Regions from separate parts of the Bacillus methanolicus genome, predicted to be linked through region 1. Evidence: predicted binding sites of a transcription regulator. Region 1 holds the regulator's gene; each other region holds the start of a gene.
What was found. Region 1 encodes LexA, which represses DNA repair genes until DNA is damaged. Its sites were predicted from a motif close to CGAACATATGTTCG; they were not measured.
Positions count from the first base shown of each region.

Region 1 (6,895 bases):
CCGGCGCACATAAAAAAAGAGAGCGTTATCCGCTCTCTTTCGTAACTTAGATTATTGTTCAAGCAAAGCTTTTACTTTTGCAACAACATTATCTACATTAAATCCGTATTCTTCCATAATTTTTTCGCCAGGTGCCGAAGCTCCGAATTGGTCAATTGCCAATACGTCGCCCTCATCTCCGGCGTAACGGTGCAAGCCTAAAGATGAAGCCATTTCAATCACTAAACGTTTCTTGACATTTTTAGGAATGACACTTTCTTTATACTCCTTGGATTGAGCCTCAAAACGATCAAACGAAGGCATGCTAATAACAGATACGTGTATTCCTTCCTCCGCAAGACGTGCTTGGGCTTCTACTGCAAGGCCAACTTCCGAACCAGAAGCAAGGATCAGTGCATCAGGAGTATCTTTGTCTGCTGGCGACACAACATAAGCACCCTTTGAAACTCCATCATAAGCAGTTTCTGCAGTTCCTTTTAATGTTGGGAGATTTTGGCGTGACAAAACTAAAGCAGTTGGCTTATCTTTTGATTCAACTGCCAATCTCCATGCAGCCGCTGTTTCATTTCCATCGGCAGGACGGATAACAGAAAGATTTGGCATTGCCCGTAAAGAAGCAAGTTGTTCAACCGGCTCATGTGTTGGCCCGTCTTCTCCGACTGCAATGCTGTCATGAGTAAATACGTATATTACAGGAAGCTTCATTAATGCTGCAAGACGGATTGCCGGACGCAAATAATCAGAGAATACAAAGAATGTACCGCCAAATACTTTTAATCCGCCATGTAGAGCCATTCCGTTCAAAGCTGCACCCATTGCAAATTCACGGACACCGAACCAAATGTTTTTGCCTTCAAAAGATTCCGGTGAATAATCTCCTGCCCCTTTAATCGTTGTTTTATTAGAACTTGCAAGGTCTGCTGATCCTCCGATAAATGAAGGAAGGTTTTTCGCAATCGCATTTAATACTTCACCGGAAGAAGCGCGACTTGCAACGCTTTTTCCTACTTCATAAACAGGGATATCTTTATCCCATCCTTCTGGAAGCTCGCCATTTATTGCTTGTTCCAGCTGTTTTCCTAACTCAGGATACTCCTTCTTATATTGAGCGAATAGCTCATTCCATTCCTGCTCTTTCGCTTCCCCTCGTTCTAATACATTTTGTTTAAAATGATTATAAACTTCCTGAGGAACATAGAAGTCTTCTTCGAAAGTCCATTTGTAAGCCTCTTTTGTGAGCTTTCGTTCTTCAGCACCAAGAGGAGACCCATGAATATCTGATGTTCCGGCTCTATTCGGAGAACCGTAACCAATAATGGTTTTGACTTCAATTAATGTTGGACGGGTTTCATCCTGTTTTGCTTCTTCAATTGCTTTCGCAATAGCTTCGAGGTCATTGCCGTCTTCAACTCGGATGTACTGCCATCCATACGATTTAAAACGCATTTCCACACTTTCTGAGAACGAACGGTTAAGTTCTCCATCCAAAGAAATGTCATTGGAATCATACAAAACAATCAAGCGGCCCAGTCTTAAATGACCGGCTAAAGAAGCTGCTTCAGCAGAAACACCTTCCATTAAATCACCATCACCACAAATACTATATGTATAATGGTTAATAATTTGGTAATTATCTTTATTATATACCGCTGCCAAATGACGCTCAGCCATCGCCATTCCAACTGCCATAGCAATACCTTGTCCTAACGGACCTGTTGTGGCATCAACCCCAGGTGTATGTCCGTACTCAGGATGTCCAGGTGTTTTGCTGCCCCATTGGCGGAATTGTTTAATATCATCCATCGTTACGTCGTATCCTGACAGATGAAGCAAGCTGTATAGCAGCATTGATCCATGACCTGCAGAAAGAACAAAACGATCGCGGTTAAACCAATTTGGATTCTTTGGATTATGGTTCATATATCTTGTCCAAAGAGTGTATGCCATCGGTGCAGCTCCCATTGGCATGCCCGGATGTCCGGAGTTTGCCTTTTCAATCGCATCGATGGAAAGTGTACGAATTGAGGTTATTGACAATTGATCAATGTTATCAAACAATTCAATCCACCCTTTCAATTATAATTTTTCATTCTTCTTTAATTTTATAGTTTTTGAATTTTTTATACAATAGAGAATTTTTTGTGTCAACCATTCGGCGGAGATATTTTTTCACACATGATTGTGAAAGCGCATTAATTTATTAGGGTTTCCTACTTATCAAATATAGTGAAGAAAACAGCAGAAAAAGGGCTGACACCGGAGCAAGAATGACTTTCTGCGGGTCAGCCTCATTCATCGTGTATATTATTAATGCAAACGATCCTTTTTTTGCAATTGTTTCAGCTTTTCGGGAGTTACGTCATTACCCAATGGATCAACGATTGTCACACCTTTTAAGGTAGCTAGCATCGAAGAACGAAATGATTCCAAATACTGGCGTCGAAGCTTTGACTGCTCTTTAGCTTCTTCTTCCGTCAAGCCTGATGTTTTTGCTTTATTTGCTAATGCATTAATTCTCGCAATTAATTCTTTTGACAGCATATAAAAGCTCCTTTTCAAATAGTTAAGCTATTGGTCATCATACAAAAGAAAAGGGCTTTTTACAAGGAAAATGCTCTAATTGGATTCCATTTCCTTATATTCTTGATACCTTCTATGAACAGTCGCTTTCGAAACATCATAGCCAAATCCTCTCAGCGTAGCTGCAATTTCTGCGAACGTTAAATCATTTTTTCTGAGCCGGACGATCTCCTCAATCGGAACTTCTTTTCTTTCTCTTCCGGCGTTTTCACCAATATTTTTCAAATTGTTTTCCGGCTTGTATCCGTTTTTTACTGCCCGTTTCATGCCCCGCTTAATCTTTATATTATGTAATTTTCGCTGGTATTCTTCCACCATTCCGACAATTTTCAATACCAACGAATCAGCTTCTGATAATTGAAGTTCCCCATTATGAGAGATCGTGTATAATTTAACGCCTTCTTTTAAGATGCAATGCAGCAATACGATTTTTGTATTTCCTCTTCCAAGTCTCGTTTCATCTTGTATAAGGATTGCGCTTATGTCCCTGTCCTCATTTATTGTTTCCAGGAGTTCCAGCATTCCTTCACGCTCAAGTTCATACCCGCTTGCCTGCTCTTTAATCACTCTTATAACTTGGAACCCATACTTGACTGCAAGCTGCGTTAACTCTTCTTCCTGCCGTTTCAAGGACGTTTCCTGTGTTTCTTTCGATGTGCTTACACGGCAATAGATTATTGCTTTTTTCCCGTTTCTTGTCTCCATATATTACTCACCTGCATAATTTGTAACTTCCACCTGTGCTTCAGACTTTTCCAATACAGGGATGACTAATTCTTCACCTGGATAGATGTTATCTCCGTTTATGCCATTTGTTCTTTCAACCCAGCTGATGAACTCATCAGAAGATAAACCATGCTTGTCCGAAAATTTTTCTGCGATGGACCAAAGCGATTCTCCTTCTTCAACGGTTACTTTTAAATAACTTTCAGAATTGGCATCCTTAACATAATCAGAAAAGAGAAGTGCTGCTGTAAAACTTACCATTACAAGAATAATAGCATATGAATATCGTTTCCAGATTTTTTTCATCATCAACACCCCTAAACCGAATATACGTTCTGTTTTGTTATCTCAAGTATAAACCGAACATTTGTTTTCCGTCAACAAAAAAATTCGAACTTACGTTTGTATTTTTATGAAGTACATGCTATAATAAGCGTAACAATTACGTATGAGGTGCGATTTTTATGGCTAAATTATCAAAAAGGCAGCAAGATATTTTGAATTTTATAAAAGAGGAAGTAAAGAAGAAAGGCTATCCCCCTTCCGTCAGAGAAATCGGTCAAGCAGTGGGGCTTGCTTCCAGTTCTACGGTGCACGGACATCTGGCTCGCCTTGAAAGCAAAGGGCTTATCCGCAGGGATCCTACAAAGCCGAGAGCAATTGAAATTCTGGACATGGAAGAAGAGGCACACATTCCAAAACACAATGTCGTAAATGTACCGGTTGTCGGTAAAGTTACAGCAGGACAGCCTATTACTGCCATTGAAAATGTTGAAGAATTTTTCCCTCTTCCCGAACGGCTTGTTCCGGCAGATGAGCAAGTCTTTATGCTTGAGGTCATGGGTGACAGTATGATCGAAGCCGGCATTTTAGATGGGGATTATGTTATTGTAAGACAGCAAAAGACGGCAAACAACGGTGATATTGTAGTTGCTATGACAGAAGATGATGAAGCGACGGTTAAAAGATTTTTTAAAGAAAAAGATTATATTCGGCTGCAGCCTGAGAATTCAACAATGGAGCCAATCATTTTAAAAAATGTCTCGATTCTCGGAAAAGTGATTGGCGTTTACCGCCAGATTCATTGAGTTTTTCAAAGAGGCTGACTCAAGGCAAAGTGTCAGTCCCCTCCAATACAATATATAGACAAACGCTAATCAATCCATTCTATATATTGTCATTGTCGAAGGGAGTCAGACCCCTATGAGTCAGCCTCATTCTTACGATTAGTCAAAAGGTTAATCAATAGTTATTTGAGATAATAATCTTTTTTTGGAGGAAGGGGTACCCTTTCCTCCAAAAAAAGATTTTCGCATGCCAAATAGACCTAACTATTTATCCCTCCGTTTAAAGCTCATGCTAACAGTCGAATTTGCTCTAATAGTCGTACACTTGCGCACTCGGCCTTTGCAGGAGAGAATGGCAACCACTCCAAGAGTCCTTCCGATCGCCACGATTTCTGTGAGAATAATCGTATTGTTAAGGTGATCTATAACGGAGATTGTTGGACAGATTCGGCCTGTTATTTACGATGATTTACCTTTTTGGGACTAGAGAAGCCCCTTTTCAATTGAAAGGGGCTTCGGTCTATTATTTTTGTTCTTCAAATTCTATGTCGTACTTGGCTGCGTATTCCTTAATGTCATATACATAGTCTCTTTCTAATTTCCTCGCTTCAGATAATAATTCATTTGCCGAGGTTATTTTTGAAGAGTCTCCGGATTCTATGGCAGAAACTATTTCAGAAAGCGCTTGGGCATTTTTAGCTGTCATATCAATAAGGGTTTCATGCAGATCTCGAATTTCTTTTGCTGGCATAATCGCTTCAACATCTTCTTGAATTTGTGTAGCAGTTGGTAAAAGTTCATCAACGATTGCTTGACCAAATTCAATATCAGTAATTTCACCGTTAATGGATTGATTCTTTAATTCTTCAAATTTAGCTGCAAAGTTTGCAAGATCTTCTAAAACAATAGGCTGCACTTTATTTAGATATTCCTCAAAGTCTTTTTTACCGCTTGTAGCTTCTTCTGGTTTATCGGCACTCGCTTCTTTATTAGTTGTATTCGCCTTTTCATCAGCCCCACAAGCAATTAAACCCAAAGATAAAAATGTAAATAAAACACACATGAACAAATTCTTCATTTTTTCACCTCTACTATTTATTCAAGTTACATTATATACCAATATTAACTGTTTTGGGATAAAATTATTAATTTTTTGAATTAATTGAATGTAATTAAACGAAAGCAATAGATGAAGAAACAAAGAAGTATTTCAATCTGCAACCCATAATCCATAGTTTTTCTTCCATCTCATTTTTCTTCATCTCCTTTAAAAAAGTAACTTGAGGTACAATATGGAAGCATCCCTCTTGTGTATTAAATTCTTCTTTTGCCCATTTGTTTGTATGAAAAAGAAATAAAAAAAGGAGCTTAGCAAGCTCCTCAATCATTTATTAAAATTGAAATTCAGATTAGTGTTTTGGATTGATTTTTTTGAAATAAAATCGGGCAAGTACCGGGCAGTTAATAAAACAAATATAAATGATCAAAAATGCCCGATAAACAAAAACCCCTCAACACCAGTGGTGTCAAGGGATTTAAGGATTAATACATTGTCATATATTGTTCGCGTTCCCAAGGATGCACTTGTGTACGGAACATATCCCACTCGATTTCTTTTGCCTCAACAAAGTGTTCAAAAATATGCTCTCCAAGTGCCGACACGATAACTTCGTCACTCTTTAAATTGTCTAAGGCTTGAGCAAGAGTTGCCGGCAGATCTTCGATTCCTTCAGCAAGGCGCTCTTCTTTGCTCATGACATAGATGTTGCGGTCTACAGGTGCTGGAGGAGTAAGTTTGTTTTTGATTCCATCTAACCCTGCTTTCAATAATACAGCCATTGCCAGATAAGGGTTTGCAGCCGGATCAACACTTCGTACCTCTACGCGTGTACTTTGGCCGCGGGATGCAGGGATCCGAATTAATGGTGAACGGTTTTTTGCAGACCATGCAACATAACAAGGAGCCTCGTATCCCGGCACTAAACGCTTATAAGAGTTAACAGTCGGGTTTGTAACAGCAGTGAATGCAGGTGCGTGCTTAATGATACCGGCGATAAATTGGCGTGCTGTGTCGCTTAATTCAAGATTTCCAGTTGGATCATAGAATGCATTTTTGCCTTCTTTGAACAGGGAAAGGTTGCAGTGCATACCAGATCCGTTAACACCGAATAATGGTTTTGGCATAAATGTCGCGTGCAATCCGTGCTTGCGGGCAATTGTTTTTACAACAAGCTTAAACGTTTGAATTTCGTCGCATGCTGTTAAAGCATCTTCATATTTAAAATCAATTTCATGCTGCCCCGGTGCTACTTCGTGGTGAGAAGCTTCAATTTCAAAGCCCATTCCTTCAAGCTCGAGAACGATATCACGGCGGCAGTTTTCCCCAAGATCAGTCGGTGCCAAGTCAAAATATCCGCCATTATCATTTAGTTCTAATGTTGGTTCCTCTTTTTCATCAAGTTTGAATAAGAAGAATTCCGGTTCAGCACCTAAGTTGAATTGTGTAAATCCTAACTCTTCCA
Region 1 is NZ_PNFF01000001.1:854,019-860,913, reverse strand. It holds gene tkt (transketolase) at 52-2,046, opposite strand; gene C0966_RS04345 (DUF896 domain-containing protein) at 2,308-2,541, opposite strand; gene C0966_RS04340 (YneB family resolvase-like protein) at 2,617-3,285, opposite strand; gene yneA (cell division suppressor protein YneA) at 3,289-3,612, opposite strand; gene lexA (transcriptional repressor LexA) at 3,771-4,394, shown strand; gene C0966_RS04325 (hypothetical protein) at 4,897-5,451, opposite strand; gene glnA (type I glutamate--ammonia ligase) at 5,916-6,895, opposite strand, start outside.

Region 2 (6,895 bases), 940 kb from region 1:
CAAACATCCACCAGTAATGATCGAGAATATTTTCAAAGTGAGCGAAATTATGTTGTCTTAACGTAACAAAAACTAAGAAACTTGCCAAAATCGTCGGCAGGCTCCAAAAAAGGGCAAATCCGCGCAAAAGCTCAAGCGCCTTACGGTCATCTGCTCTGTCCGCATAATACGTAAGGAAGCTGGCACTTATAAATAAAACTGACACAATCGCCAAAATGACGACACTCCAAGAATAAGGGTTTATAAATAACTCTTTTGCTAAGAAGACTAACTTGTCTCCTCTTTTTTCAATAAAACCGCCTTCCGAAATCGTCAGAGCAGTTGATAACGAGGCAGGAATCAGCAGCCCTGTTGCTCCATATAAAAACATATATATGTTATTATCTTTTGCTCCGTAGTTATTGAATGCATAAAAGGAACCGCGAATCGCTAATAAAACGAGTGAAATACTTCCCGGTACAAGCAAGGCTGTTCCAAAATAGTATGCTGTATCAGGAAAGAATCCGACAATTCCGACAAAGAAAAAGACAAAAAATACGTTCGTTACTTCCCATACAGGTGATAAGTAACGGCTAATAAGCTTATTCATTATATGATCTTGTTTTGTGATTTTTCCATAATAAGCGAAAAAACCTGCGCCAAAATCAACGGAAGCAACAATTAAGTACCCATAAAGAAACAGCCAAAGAACAGTTATTCCTACTAATTGATTTTCCACCTTCAGCATCCTCCTTTCCTGGATTAATCGCGAAATCGATACTCAAGCTCTGCTTCAGCCGGGTTGTTGATAAACATTTTGCGAAGCACAATTGTACAAACTATGGCAAGCAGTGCATATAAGCCAAAGAACAACCACAACATCTCTCCTACTCCGTTTGAGGTAGTCGCTGCTTCCGATACTTTCATATATCCTCTTAAAATCCACGGCTGACGGCCAACTTCCGCCAAAAACCAACCTAATTCAATAGAAATCATTGCTAAAGGGCCGCAAAGAACAATTGCACGCAGCAGCCATTTATGTTGCATCCATTCTTTTTTCCATTTGGAAAAAACAACATATAAGAAAGATACAAGGAGCATAAACATAGCAAACATTACTTTAAAGTCAAACAAATAGTGTATATATAATGGAGGAGTTTCATCTTTTGGAAACTCATTTAACCCTATTACTTCCCCGTCAAAATTGCTGAAAGATAAAAAGCTTAGCATCTTCGGTAAATGAATGGCATATTTGACCTCTTGTTTATCTTCATCTAATACACCGAATAAAACAAGGTCGGCTCCTTTTTCCGTTTCAAAATGCCATTCAATCGCAGCTAATTTTTCAGGCTGGTGCTTTGCCAGGAACTTCGCGGACAAGTCGCCTGCGATCCCTGTCAGTATGGCAAAAATAAATGCTGATGTAACTGTTAAATGCAAAGCTTTTCTCGTATACTCTGTATTTTTTCCTCTTAAAATTTGGAATGCTGCAATCGTGGCCAGTATGAATGCAGATGTTACGTAAGCAGTTGCCAAGACGTGAAATGTTTTCGTTGGTGTTGCCGGATTAAACATGGCTTTAATGGGGTCTAATGTTGTGATAGCACCATCTACTATTTGGAAGCCTTGCGGTGTGTTCATAAATGCATTGACAGTCGTAATAAAAAACGCAGACATTGAGGCTCCAAGGACAATCGGAATCGATAACATCCAATGATAAAGCTGGTTTTTAAATCGATCCCACGTATATAAATAAATTCCTAAGAAAATGGCTTCAAAGAAGAAAGCGAATGTTTCCAAAAATAAAGGCAAACTAATCGCTTGTCCTGCAATCTTCATAAAGCTCGGCCATAAAAGCGAAAGCTGCAAACCGATACATGTTCCGGTTACTACTCCAATCGCTACCGTGATGACAAACCCGCGTGTCCAGCGTCTAGCAAGCAGTAAATAATGGGAATCATTCTTTTTAATTCCAATAAATTCTGCAATCGAAACCATCAAAGGGATGCCAACCCCAATTGTTGCGAAAATAATGTGGAAGGATAACGTTAAAGTCGTTAATATGCGGCTTAGCATGATATTATCAAATTCCATATGTTCCTCACCTCTCCATTTATTCGTTTTCACTATATTCATAGTATAAAACTTGTTTTGCCTCATGAGCTTTTAAGCTTTGAACACTTCGTGACAAATTTCACGAATTTTTTGTGAAAAACATTCATAAGTTCGAATTACATCTTGAACAAAATCCCTTACCATACTCATCAGAATATCGCGCCAGACATTAATATAAGGTGCATTTCACTGCACCTGTTGTTTTATTGTCCGACACATAAAAAAAAACGAGGCTGAGAGTCAGCCCCGCCTGATCTTATTTTTATTATTTTGTTTTATCAATAAAGCTCATTCTTCCGTTTATGATCTCGCCCGAACTTTTTAATTGAAAACAATTGGCACTTTCTAAAAAATCAATTTTCATTTTTTCATCCAGCAAAACTTTTGCCGACTTCTCTACAAAAATGCTCCTGTTGTTTGTGACAATTTCTTCGTCGTCACTGTCTGTTTCGCTGACGAACCAAAGAGCCGTTACACCGTTTACGGCGCAGCCGCATCCGTCTGTATCATATTTTAGCTTTAAATAACCTGTTTTTCCCGCCGTTTTCTCATCAAGTTTACTGGCAGCCTCGTCTGTTAATGTGATTTCCACCTGAATGCTCCTTTCTTGTTGCATGACCTTATTGTAGCATTTTGAGCTCCGTTTTTCTTTATCCGGCTCGCTTTTCTATTCATCTGCAAACCGGACATCAGCAATGCTTGAAATTTCAATCTGGTGCACTTCTTCAAAACGGTCGACCACATGGAGTTTTTTGGCTGTTTCATCCCAATAATGAATAGTGCCGATGACGAGCTGGTACCTCCGCCCCCTGTAATACGTAATTGCTACGCTTTTTTTAAATTCCATTGCTTCCGCCATCACTTCATTCATCACTTCAAGCTGCTGTTCATCGGGCTCTATTTTGTTCTCGTACATATCTTCCTTTGCCCAGTCTCTGAGCAGCTTTACATGTTCAGGAAGCATCATCGATGTCCATTTGATCCTTCCCCGGTCTCGTATCATCGTTTCTCCACCTCACTCCAGTTCGTTTACATTTTATGGCCGCCAACGAGAGTCGCCCGGTGTCTGGCTGTTCCGGCTTCCGTATAGGAAACAGCCCGCAGCAATGCCCCTGATCCAAACCGGCTGCGAATACGATCGACAGCATAACCGAGTTCGTGCTTTTTCCAACCGTTTAAATCAAACAGGCTGAGCTGCATTTGATTATCATCGACGATGTTTCCAAGTGAAATGGAAATTTTCCGGACCGTTTTTCCTTCATAAAATTCATGAAAAAGATCCAGACAAACCCGGTAAAGGTCCATTGTTACGTTTGTCGGCTGCTCAACCGTCCGGGAGCGGTAAAAGCCGCCGCCGAATTCATCCTGGCTGTAGCCGAGGCCAAAGCTGATCGTCCTTCCCGCCTTTTTGTGGTTTCGGGCTCTTCTCGCCACTTCTTCACACATTTCCAATATGACAGCTTTAATTTCATGCTCTTCCTTGTAGTCGCGCAATAGGACCTGGCTTTTTCCAAAACTGATCTGCCCTTCCATAATCGGCGCCCCGATATCGGAAAGGTCGACTCCCCATGCATGATAATAAAGCTGGTTCCCCATGATTCCAAATTTCTTTTCAAGTGCTTTCAAATCGTAGCGGGCCAATTGCCCGACTGTGAAAATTCCCATGCTGTTGAGCGTTTTTTCGACTCGACTGCCGATTCCCCACATTTCCCGGAGCGGGGAAACGTTCCACAGTTTTTTTGGCACATCCTCATACGTCCATTCGGCAATCCCTTGTTTTTTTGCTTCAAGATCAAGACACAGCTTTGCCATAAGCATGTTCGGTCCGATGCCAATCGCGCACGGCAGCTGAAACTCCCGTTCAAGATCATCCCTGATTTTTTTCGCAATGGTCATCGGATCACCCCAGAGATCAACAACGCCGTCTACTTGGATAAAACTCTCATCGACACTGTAAGTGTGAATCGCTTCTTTCGGAACGTAACGGTGAAATACACGGGTAATTTCAGTGGAAATCCGCAAATATGTTGCCATTTTCGGCTCTACTAGTTGGATACGGGGATCATCGGGAATTTCAAACAACCGGGAACCGGTCTTAACGCCGAATTCCTTTTTCAGCCGGGGAGATGCGGCAAGAACGACACTTCCCTGCCGTTCTACATTCCCGACAACAGCCAGGTAACATTCAAGCGGATCAAGACCAAGCATGACAGCAGAACAGCTTGCATAAAAGCTCTTCATATCAATGCATAAAATTTTATTGTGCGGCATCTTGCTGTAATCAACCATGATCCTGCCTCCTAAAATTTAGAACATACGTTCTCTATCATTATACCCATATATTAAGCGAATATGTGTTCGATTTCAATGGAAATTTAACGACGAATTTCTTGATATCGGCTTTCTTGCCAGTATGGCACTTTTTCCGGGAAGAGGTATAATCGAACTTGAGGTGCAAGAGATGGAGAAAAAATTTGTGATAAAAATGATCGAAAATTGTTTCAAGCAATACGGACATAACCGGGAGTCGATTCCGTTAAGCGAAGAAGAATACGAACAGCTTTATAAAAAAGTAATGGATTTGATAGAAGAGGAGCCGCTTGGTAATTTGTATACAATCGTCAATGATGTTGTTTATGAATACTTGACAGAGTGAGATGAGGAGGCATTTCTTCACTTTTATTCACAAAAAAATCGAATAAAAGTGAAGAAATCGCCAGTTGCGGTTTATCATTTAATCAGTATATTTACGAGTCGCATACGAGAAAATGGTAGATATATCTGTAAAGTGGTCGATATATCCGAAAAAGTCGCGCGTTATCGAGCCGGAACACCCACATAAAAATAACGTAATTTTTGTTTTCCTATTTTTGATTAAAAGCTTTCTTGCCGAGCCGCTCAAATAACCGCGGAAATAACGTATAAATGATGCTTCCCGCATTCATCCAGCGGGGAAGGTTAATTTCCCTGACAGGAGTAAAAATTTTATCGACAACTTTTTTGGCTACGTATTCAGGCTGAAGCATAATCCTCTTGACATTCTGAACGTATGTACCTTTCTCATCGGCAATTTGAAAAAAGTTGGTCGCAATCGGCCCCGGATTGACTGAGGTCACATACACATGATAATCGGCAAGCTCCATCCGCAAACTGTTTGTATAGCCGAGAACAGCATGTTTCGTTGCTGCATAAACGCTTGATTTCGGCGTTGCAATTTTTCCGGCTTGGGAGGCAATGTTGATGATATGGCCGGAACGCTGCTCCCTCATCTTCGGAAGCACCATGCTTGTGCAAGCCATAAGCCCGATCACATTGACATTGAACATCCCTTTCATTTCATCGATCGTTATTTTATGTGCTTCACGGAAAATTCCAAAACCCGCATTATTAATTAAAACATCGACCCGGCCGATTTCTTTGAATATTTTTTGAAATATTTCCTGGATTTGATCAGTATCGGACACGTCTAGCTTATAAACATAAACTTGGACACTGTACTGCCCTTCAAGCTTTTTCTTTAAAATTTCCAGTTTATCTATGCTTCGGGCAAGCAATACCAGATTTGCTCCCCGTTCAGCACAAAGTGTGGCAATTTCCGCGCCAATTCCTCCTGATGCCCCGGTAATGATGATATTTTTGCTTTTTAACCGTTCCAATGCTTCAGGTCACCTCATTTAGCTTTAAAAATATAAGTTTGATTGTCTTTCATCATATCAATCTCACCTAATGAGTCAAAATAGTCAAGCTGGGCGATCGTCTCTGAAATTGTGAGCGGTAATTCCCGTTCATAAACGGCCGGGAATAGGCGCTTGCAAATTTCAAACACGGTCAGCTCTTCTTTTTCAAGCCATTTTTTTACTTGCATCGCCCTTTCATGCTGGCGCTCCAGTCTTTTTTCTGCCAATTGATGAACGTCCGTAATGTCCGTGCCATGCCCCGTATACATCCGTTCAATCGGAAGATCAAACAGCCGTTTTATCGAATGATTATATTGAAGCTGAGGCTTTGGACGCTCGGTCATGCCTGGCAGCGGGGGCTCAAGCAAAGGATTCGGGGAAATCGATGTCAATAATAGGTCTCCGCCAATTAAAATCCCGTCTTTTTTGCGCCACAGCGCAATATGGCTCTGTGCATGGCCCGGTGTTTCAAGTACTTCCCAATTATCCAGCCCGGGCGGATTTTCCCCTTCGGTCAGCGTTCCGGTGAGAGACCTGTTGCATGAAAATTTCAGTGACTTTTTCATTATATCAATAAAAGAAAAGAACTTTTCGGGAATGCCAAATTCGACAAAAAGCTTTCGATAAAAATCATCATGCTCCTCAAGAAAAGATTGATTCCTGTTTATCCATCTCTCATTTAAAAAGTGGCCGTATACTTCCAATGACTGAGGAAAGAAGTCAAGCAAACCAGAGTGGTCCGGGTGGTGATGCGTCAAAATAACTTGTTCAATATCTTCTGGTATTAATTTTAAATCATTGAGCTGGCTTTTCAATGCTTCCCATGCTGACTCAGTTTTCGGACCGACATCAACAAGAGTCAGCCGATCTCCTTTTATTAAGAAAACATTAACATCACCGACCGCAAATGGCGTCGGCAAGGTAATCTTTGCAATTCCGCTTTTCCATTCAGTCATTGTTTTAGACTCCTTATTATATTTGTATAAAATTCATCGTGTCCAATTATTTGTATAATACCATCCAGTCGTGCATATTCTGGAATACATTAATTAGTTTATCGCTCTTTTTGTAAATTGTCATTATTTTCACATAACTATTTTTTAGATAATTTAAAAAATAATGCA
Region 2 is NZ_PNFF01000001.1:1,798,842-1,805,736, forward strand. It holds gene C0966_RS09045 (cytochrome d ubiquinol oxidase subunit II) at 1-718, opposite strand, end outside; gene C0966_RS09050 (cytochrome ubiquinol oxidase subunit I) at 742-2,073, opposite strand; gene C0966_RS09055 (iron-sulfur cluster biosynthesis family protein) at 2,360-2,686, opposite strand; gene C0966_RS09060 (YolD-like family protein) at 2,762-3,097, opposite strand; gene C0966_RS09065 (DNA polymerase thumb domain-containing protein) at 3,124-4,383, opposite strand; gene C0966_RS09070 (YqzH family protein) at 4,556-4,750, shown strand; gene C0966_RS09075 (SDR family NAD(P)-dependent oxidoreductase) at 4,959-5,750, opposite strand; gene C0966_RS09080 (MBL fold metallo-hydrolase) at 5,765-6,727, opposite strand.
Region 2: a site for LexA is predicted at 4,442-4,455, ahead of C0966_RS09065 (DNA polymerase thumb domain-containing protein). Genes of this name have one in related genera too.

Region 3 (6,895 bases), on a different contig from region 1:
TTACGGTCGCGAATGAAGTAAAAGAAGAGTTGAAAAAATTTGAAGACGAAATTGAAGGTCTGGAAGTAGTCACAACGTTTGACCAGGCTACGCCGATTGAAGATTCTGTAGAGACGATGTTAAGCAAGGCGCTGTTCGGAGCAGCGTTTGCGGTCGTCATCATTCTATTATTCTTGAGAAATATCAGATCTACTTTGATTGCGGTTATTTCGATCCCGCTGTCGCTTTTGATTGCCATTTTATTGCTAAAGCAGATGGATATTACGCTGAATATGATGACTTTAGGCGCGATGACCGTCGCAATCGGCCGGGTGATCGACGATTCGATCGTCGTAATTGAAAACATATACCGGAGAATGTCGCTGAAGGACGAAAAGCTGAAAGGAATGGAATTGATCCGCGAAGCGACGAAAGAAATGTTTATTCCGATTATGTCATCAACGATCGTAACGATCGCCGTGTTTCTTCCTCTTGCACTTGTGAAGGGAATGGTCGGCGAGCTGTTCATGCCGTTTGCCTTAACCATCGTCTTTTCGTTGCTCGCTTCATTGCTTGTTGCGATTACGATTGTACCGATGATGGCTCATTCTCTATTTAAAAAAGGCTTAAAAGAAGGAGTCCATCACGACGAGGATAAGCCTGGAAGATTGGCTCAAGCTTATAGGAAAATTTTAAACTGGTCGTTAAACCATAAGATTGTGACAAGCTTAATGGCATTGCTCCTCCTTGTCGGAAGCTTATTCCTTGTTCCTGTCATCGGGGTCAGCTTCCTGCCGTCTGAAGAAGAGAAAATGATGGTTGTTACGTATAAACCTGCCCCGGGGGAAACATTGGAGCAAGTGAAAAAATACACGTCAGATGCAGAGAAATTCTTCCTTGAGAGGGATAACGTAAAGACGGTTCAATTGTCGCTTGGAAGCGAAAACCCTATGAATCCGGGTGATACGAACAGCGCGATCATGTTTATTGCATATGAAGATGATACACCTAATTTTGAAGAGGAAAAGGAAAAGGTGATTAAGGATCTTCAGGAAAAAACAGCAGAAGGTGAATGGGCTTCTCAAGATTTTCATTCTCAAGCCGGCAGCAATGAAATTGTCTATTATGTATACGGTGAAAAGCGGGAAGATATCGAACCGGTTGTAAAAGAAATTCAAGACATTATGAAAAAGGACAAAAGTTTTACGAAAATTGATTCGAGCATTTCCGAATCATATGATGAATTTACACTCGTCGCTGATCAGAAAAAATTGAGCAAGCTCGGATTAACGGCTGCACAAATCGGCATGGAACTTTCTCAGACAAGGGAGCGCCCCGTTCTGACGACAATTGAAAAAGACGGGGAAGAGCTGAATGTCTATCTTCAAGTTGAAGAAGAAAGCTATGAAAGTGTCAATGATATGATCGAAGAAAAGATTCAATCACCGCTTGGCATCGAAGTTCCTGTAAGTGAATTGGTTGAAATCAAGAAAGGAAAAACATCGGACACCGTTACGCGCCGTGACGGCCGGATTTATGCAGAAGTCAGCGCCGAGCTGACAACAGATGATGTTGCCAAAGCGTCTGCAAAACTTCAAAAAGAAGTGGATAAGATTGACTTGCCTTCAAATGTGGAAATTTCGATGGGAGGGGTTACGGAAGATATTCAGGAAACCTTTACACAATTAGGATTGGCGATGCTCGCTGCCATTGCTATCGTTTATTTTATCCTCGTCGTAACTTTCGGCGGCGCTCTTGCACCGTTTACGATTCTGTTTTCATTGCCGTTCGCGGTTATCGGCGGGCTCGTTGCCCTGCTGATTGCCGGTGAGACAATCAGTGTGTCGGCAATGATCGGCGCCTTAATGTTAATCGGTATTGTAGTAACAAATGCAATCGTTCTGATTGACCGGGTTATTCGAAAAGAAAACGAAGGACTCAGTACAAGGGAAGCATTGCTTGAGGCAGGGGCAACCCGCTTGCGCCCGATTTTAATGACTGCGATTGCGACGATCGGAGCATTATTGCCGCTCGCATTTGGCATGGAAGGAAGCGGATTGATATCCAAAGGGCTTGGCGTTACCGTAATAGGCGGATTAACAAGTTCAACCCTGCTTACTCTCTTAATTGTTCCAATCGTTTTTGAAAGCATAAGCAAGCTAAGAAGAAAGAAAGGGTAGGGGTCTGGCCCCTACCCTTTTAGCAATGAATGATGACGGAATCGTTGTAAAAAACTTGTATACGCTGAAAAGAAGATATATTCTATTGATAAGCGTTAAATGATCCAGTGGTAGAAAAATCTGCATTTTTTAAGAAGGTGTCCTTATGGTTATTAAATATTTTTCGGCTTTATTTTTGCCATGCCTGTTAGTTTTGCTGTTTACAAGGGTAACGTATCATCATGTAATCGGGCTTATTCTTACAGTCGCGCTGATAGCCGCCTCGGTCTATAAAGGGTACACGAATTCACTCGGGCTGATTGTCGTTGATGCGTTTTCTTTAACACTAGGTTTTTGGTTTGCAAGAAGAATGATCGCCAGAATCCGGAGGAGCGCTTAACAGATTTAATACGAAAATCGAAATAACCTTTGTTAAACCTGTCTGCTTTTTTCGACAGGTTTTTTGCTTTGAAAAGAAAAAACTGAAGAACCTCGGGCAATTTGAGGTCTTTGTTAAGATCAAAAAAAATCGAATATTCGTTCGCACTTTATTGGTTTGTTTTGAGTGCTTTGTGGTAGAATGTTGATATGAGTTTTTGAAGACGGATAATGTGAAACTTTGTCAGTGGTGGTTTTTATCCATATTTGATTGCGATAAAAGTAAATAGCTCGAATCACTTTTGGGTTCATACCATTGCGGAACAGGAGGTTTTTTTGTGACGGAGCAATTTGAATTAGTTTCGAAATATTCGCCCCAAGGCGATCAGCCTGAAGCGATAAGAAAACTTGTGGAAGGCATAAAGAATGGGAAGAAGCACCAAACACTTTTAGGGGCAACGGGAACAGGGAAAACATTTACGATTTCGAATGTGATTAAAGAGGTGAATAAACCGACCCTTGTAATTGCCCACAACAAAACGCTTGCCGGACAGCTTTACAGTGAGTTTAAAGAATTTTTCCCGAATAATGCGGTCGAATATTTTGTCAGCTACTACGACTATTATCAGCCTGAAGCGTATGTTCCGCAAACAGATACTTATATTGAAAAAGATGCAAGCATCAATGATGAAATTGATAAGCTGCGCCACTCGGCTACATCTGCTCTGTTTGAAAGACGGGATGTGATCATCGTTGCCAGCGTTTCATGCATATATGGCCTCGGTTCGCCTGAAGAATACCGTGAACTCGTCGTTTCATTGCGTGTCGGCATGGAAATTGAACGAAACCAGCTGCTGCACCGCCTCGTTGATGTCCAATATGAACGGAATGACATTGACTTCAAACGGGGGACATTCCGCGTGCGCGGGGATGTTGTGGAAATTTTTCCTGTTTCAAGGGATCAACACTGCATCCGTGTTGAGTTTTTTGGAGACGAAATTGACCGAATCCGTGAAGTCGATGCGTTAACAGGAGAAATTTTAGGGGAGCGCGAGCATGCTGCGATCTTTCCGGCTTCCCACTTCGTTACGCGTGAAGAAAAAATGCGAATCGCCATCGAAAATATAGAAAAAGAATTGGAAGAGCAGCTTAAAAAGCTTCGCGCAGAAGACAAACTTTTGGAGGCGCAGCGCCTTGAGCAGCGGACCCGATATGATCTTGAAATGATGAGGGAAATGGGCTTTTGTTCAGGAATTGAAAATTACTCGAGGCATCTGACATTAAGGCCTCCGGGTTCAACGCCTTATACATTGCTGGATTATTTTCCTGACGATTTTCTCATTGTTATTGATGAATCACATGTCACTTTGCCGCAAATCCGTGGAATGTATAATGGCGACCGTGCCCGGAAGCAGGTTCTTGTCGACCACGGTTTCCGGCTCCCTTCAGCACTGGACAACCGTCCGCTGACATTTGAAGAATTTGAAAAACATATTAATCAAATTGTATATGTTTCGGCGACTCCGGGACCTTATGAGCTGGAGCACTCTCCCGAAATGGTTGAGCAGATTATCCGGCCGACCGGCCTGCTGGATCCGACGATTGATGTCCGTCCGATTGAAGGGCAGATTGATGATTTGATCGGCGAAATTCAGGACCGGATTAAACGGAATGAACGAGTTCTTGTAACGACGCTGACGAAGAAAATGGCGGAAGACTTAACTGACTATTTGAAAGAAATCGGGATTAAGGTTCAATATTTGCATTCAGAGATAAAAACGCTTGAGCGGATTGAAATTATCCGGGACCTTCGCCTCGGGAAGTTTGATGTTCTTGTCGGGATCAACTTGTTAAGAGAAGGACTTGATATTCCCGAAGTTTCTCTTGTTGCGATTCTTGACGCTGATAAAGAGGGCTTTCTTCGTTCGGAGCGTTCTCTTATTCAGACGATCGGCCGGGCAGCCCGGAATGCAAACGGTCATGTCATTATGTATGCTGACCGGATGACCCAGTCAATGGAAATTGCAATTAATGAAACGAAGCGCCGCCGTGCGATTCAGGAAGAATACAATAAAAAACACGGAATTACACCGCAAACAATTAAGAAAGAAATTCGCGATGTCATCCGTGCCACATATGCGGCTGAAGAACAGGAAGAATACAAACCGGCTCAAAGCTTTGGCAAATTGACGAAGAAAGAGCGGGAAAAATTAATTGCCGATATGGAAAAAGAAATGAAGGAAGCGGCAAAAGCTTTAAACTTCGAACGGGCCGCCGAGCTTCGTGATTTAATACTTGAGTTAAAAGCGGAAGGATGACGATTACATGGCGATGGAAAAACTTGTTGTAAAAGGTGCCAGAGTTCATAATTTAAAAAATATTGATGTCACCATTCCGAGAGATAAGCTTGTTGTGGTAACAGGGCTTTCCGGTTCAGGAAAGTCGTCGCTCGCCTTTGATACGATTTATGCAGAGGGGCAGCGCAGATATGTGGAATCTCTTTCCGCCTACGCCCGCCAGTTCCTCGGTCAAATGGATAAGCCTGATGTAGATTCAATTGAAGGATTGTCTCCGGCCATTTCCATTGACCAAAAAACAACTAGCAGGAATCCTCGGTCAACGGTTGGAACAGTAACGGAAATATATGATTATTTAAGGCTTTTATTTGCAAGAGTCGGACGGCCGACATGCCCGGTGCACGGAATTGAGATTTCCTCACAAACAATTGAACAGATGGTGGACCGCATCTTGGAATACCCGGAAAGAACCAGGCTGCAAATTCTTGCACCCGTTGTATCAGGACGGAAAGGCACCCATGCAAAAACACTCGATGAAATTAAAAAACAAGGGTACGTCCGTGTCCGAATTGACGGTGAAATGCATGACCTGGGCGATGAAATTGAGCTTGAGAAAAATAAAAAGCACTCGATTGAAGTCGTCATTGACCGGATCGTCGTGAAAGACGGAATTGCGCCCCGGCTGTCGGATTCGTTAGAAACAGCATTACGTCTTGGTGATGGAAAAGTCATCATTGATGTGATTGGTGAAGAGGAGCTGCTTTTCAGCGAGCATCATGCATGCCCTCATTGCGGTTTTTCGATTCAAGAGCTTGAACCGCGGATGTTTTCTTTTAACAGCCCTTATGGCGCCTGCCCTGACTGCGACGGTCTCGGCTCAAAGCTTGAAGTTGATGTCGACCTAGTTATTCCGAATAAGGATCTTACTTTAAGAGAACATGCAATTGCTCCGTGGGAACCATCAAGTTCGCAATATTATCCGCAGCTGCTTGAATCGGTATGCAACCACTATGGAATTGATATGGATGTTCCGGTTAAGGACTTGCCGGAGCATTTACTCGATAAAATTTTATACGGCTCAAAAGGTGAGCGGATTTATTTCCGTTATGAAAACGATTTTGGCCAAATGAGAGAAAACTATATTGAATTTGAAGGAGTTCTTCACAATGTAGAACGGCGCTATAAAGAAACAAGCTCTGATTATGTCCGTGAACAAATGGAAAAATATATGGCTCATCAGCCGTGTCCGACATGCAAAGGGCATCGCCTGAAAAAAGAAAGCCTCTCCGTTCTGATTAACGGAAGGCATATCGGGCAGGTCACCGAACTTTCGATCGTAGAAGCCCACCAGTTCTTTACAAACCTTGACTTAACAGAAAAAGAGTTTAAGATCGCCAATCTCATTTTAAGAGAAATTAAGGAAAGACTCGGCTTCTTGATCAATGTAGGGTTGGATTATTTAACGCTAAGCCGTGCGGCCGGTACGCTGTCGGGAGGAGAGGCACAGCGCATTCGTCTGGCGACCCAAATCGGGTCCCGGCTGACAGGCGTTCTTTATATTTTGGATGAACCGTCAATCGGGCTTCATCAGCGTGATAATGACAGGTTGATTGATACGTTGAAAAATATGCGTGATATCGGAAATACGCTGATTGTCGTCGAACATGACGAAGATACGATGCTCGCTGCAGATTATTTAATTGATGTTGGTCCGGGAGCAGGAGTCCACGGCGGTCAAATTGTTTCTGCGGGAACTCCGGAGGAAGTCATGAATGACCCGAACTCGCTGACAGGCCAGTATCTTTCCGGGAAAAAATTTATTCCGCTTCCGATTGAACGCAGAAAACCTGACGGCCGCTATGTAGAAATTAAAGGGGCGAAAGAAAATAATCTTAAGAATGTAAATGTCAAGTTTCCGCTGGGGACTTTTATCGCGGTTACAGGCGTGTCCGGTTCAGGAAAAAGCACATTGATTAATGAAATTCTTCATAAATCACTTGCCCAAAAGCTTAACCATGCAAAAAGCAGACCGGGTGAGCATAAAGAAATTAAAGGGATTGAGTATCTCGATAAAGTCATTGA
Region 3 is NZ_PNFF01000002.1:100,189-107,083, reverse strand. It holds gene C0966_RS12285 (efflux RND transporter permease subunit) at 1-2,159, shown strand, start outside; gene C0966_RS12280 (DUF2198 family protein) at 2,305-2,538, shown strand; gene uvrB (excinuclease ABC subunit UvrB) at 2,855-4,834, shown strand; gene uvrA (excinuclease ABC subunit UvrA) at 4,842-6,895, shown strand, end outside.
Region 3: a site for LexA is predicted at 2,669-2,682, ahead of uvrB (excinuclease ABC subunit UvrB). Genes of this name have one in related genera too.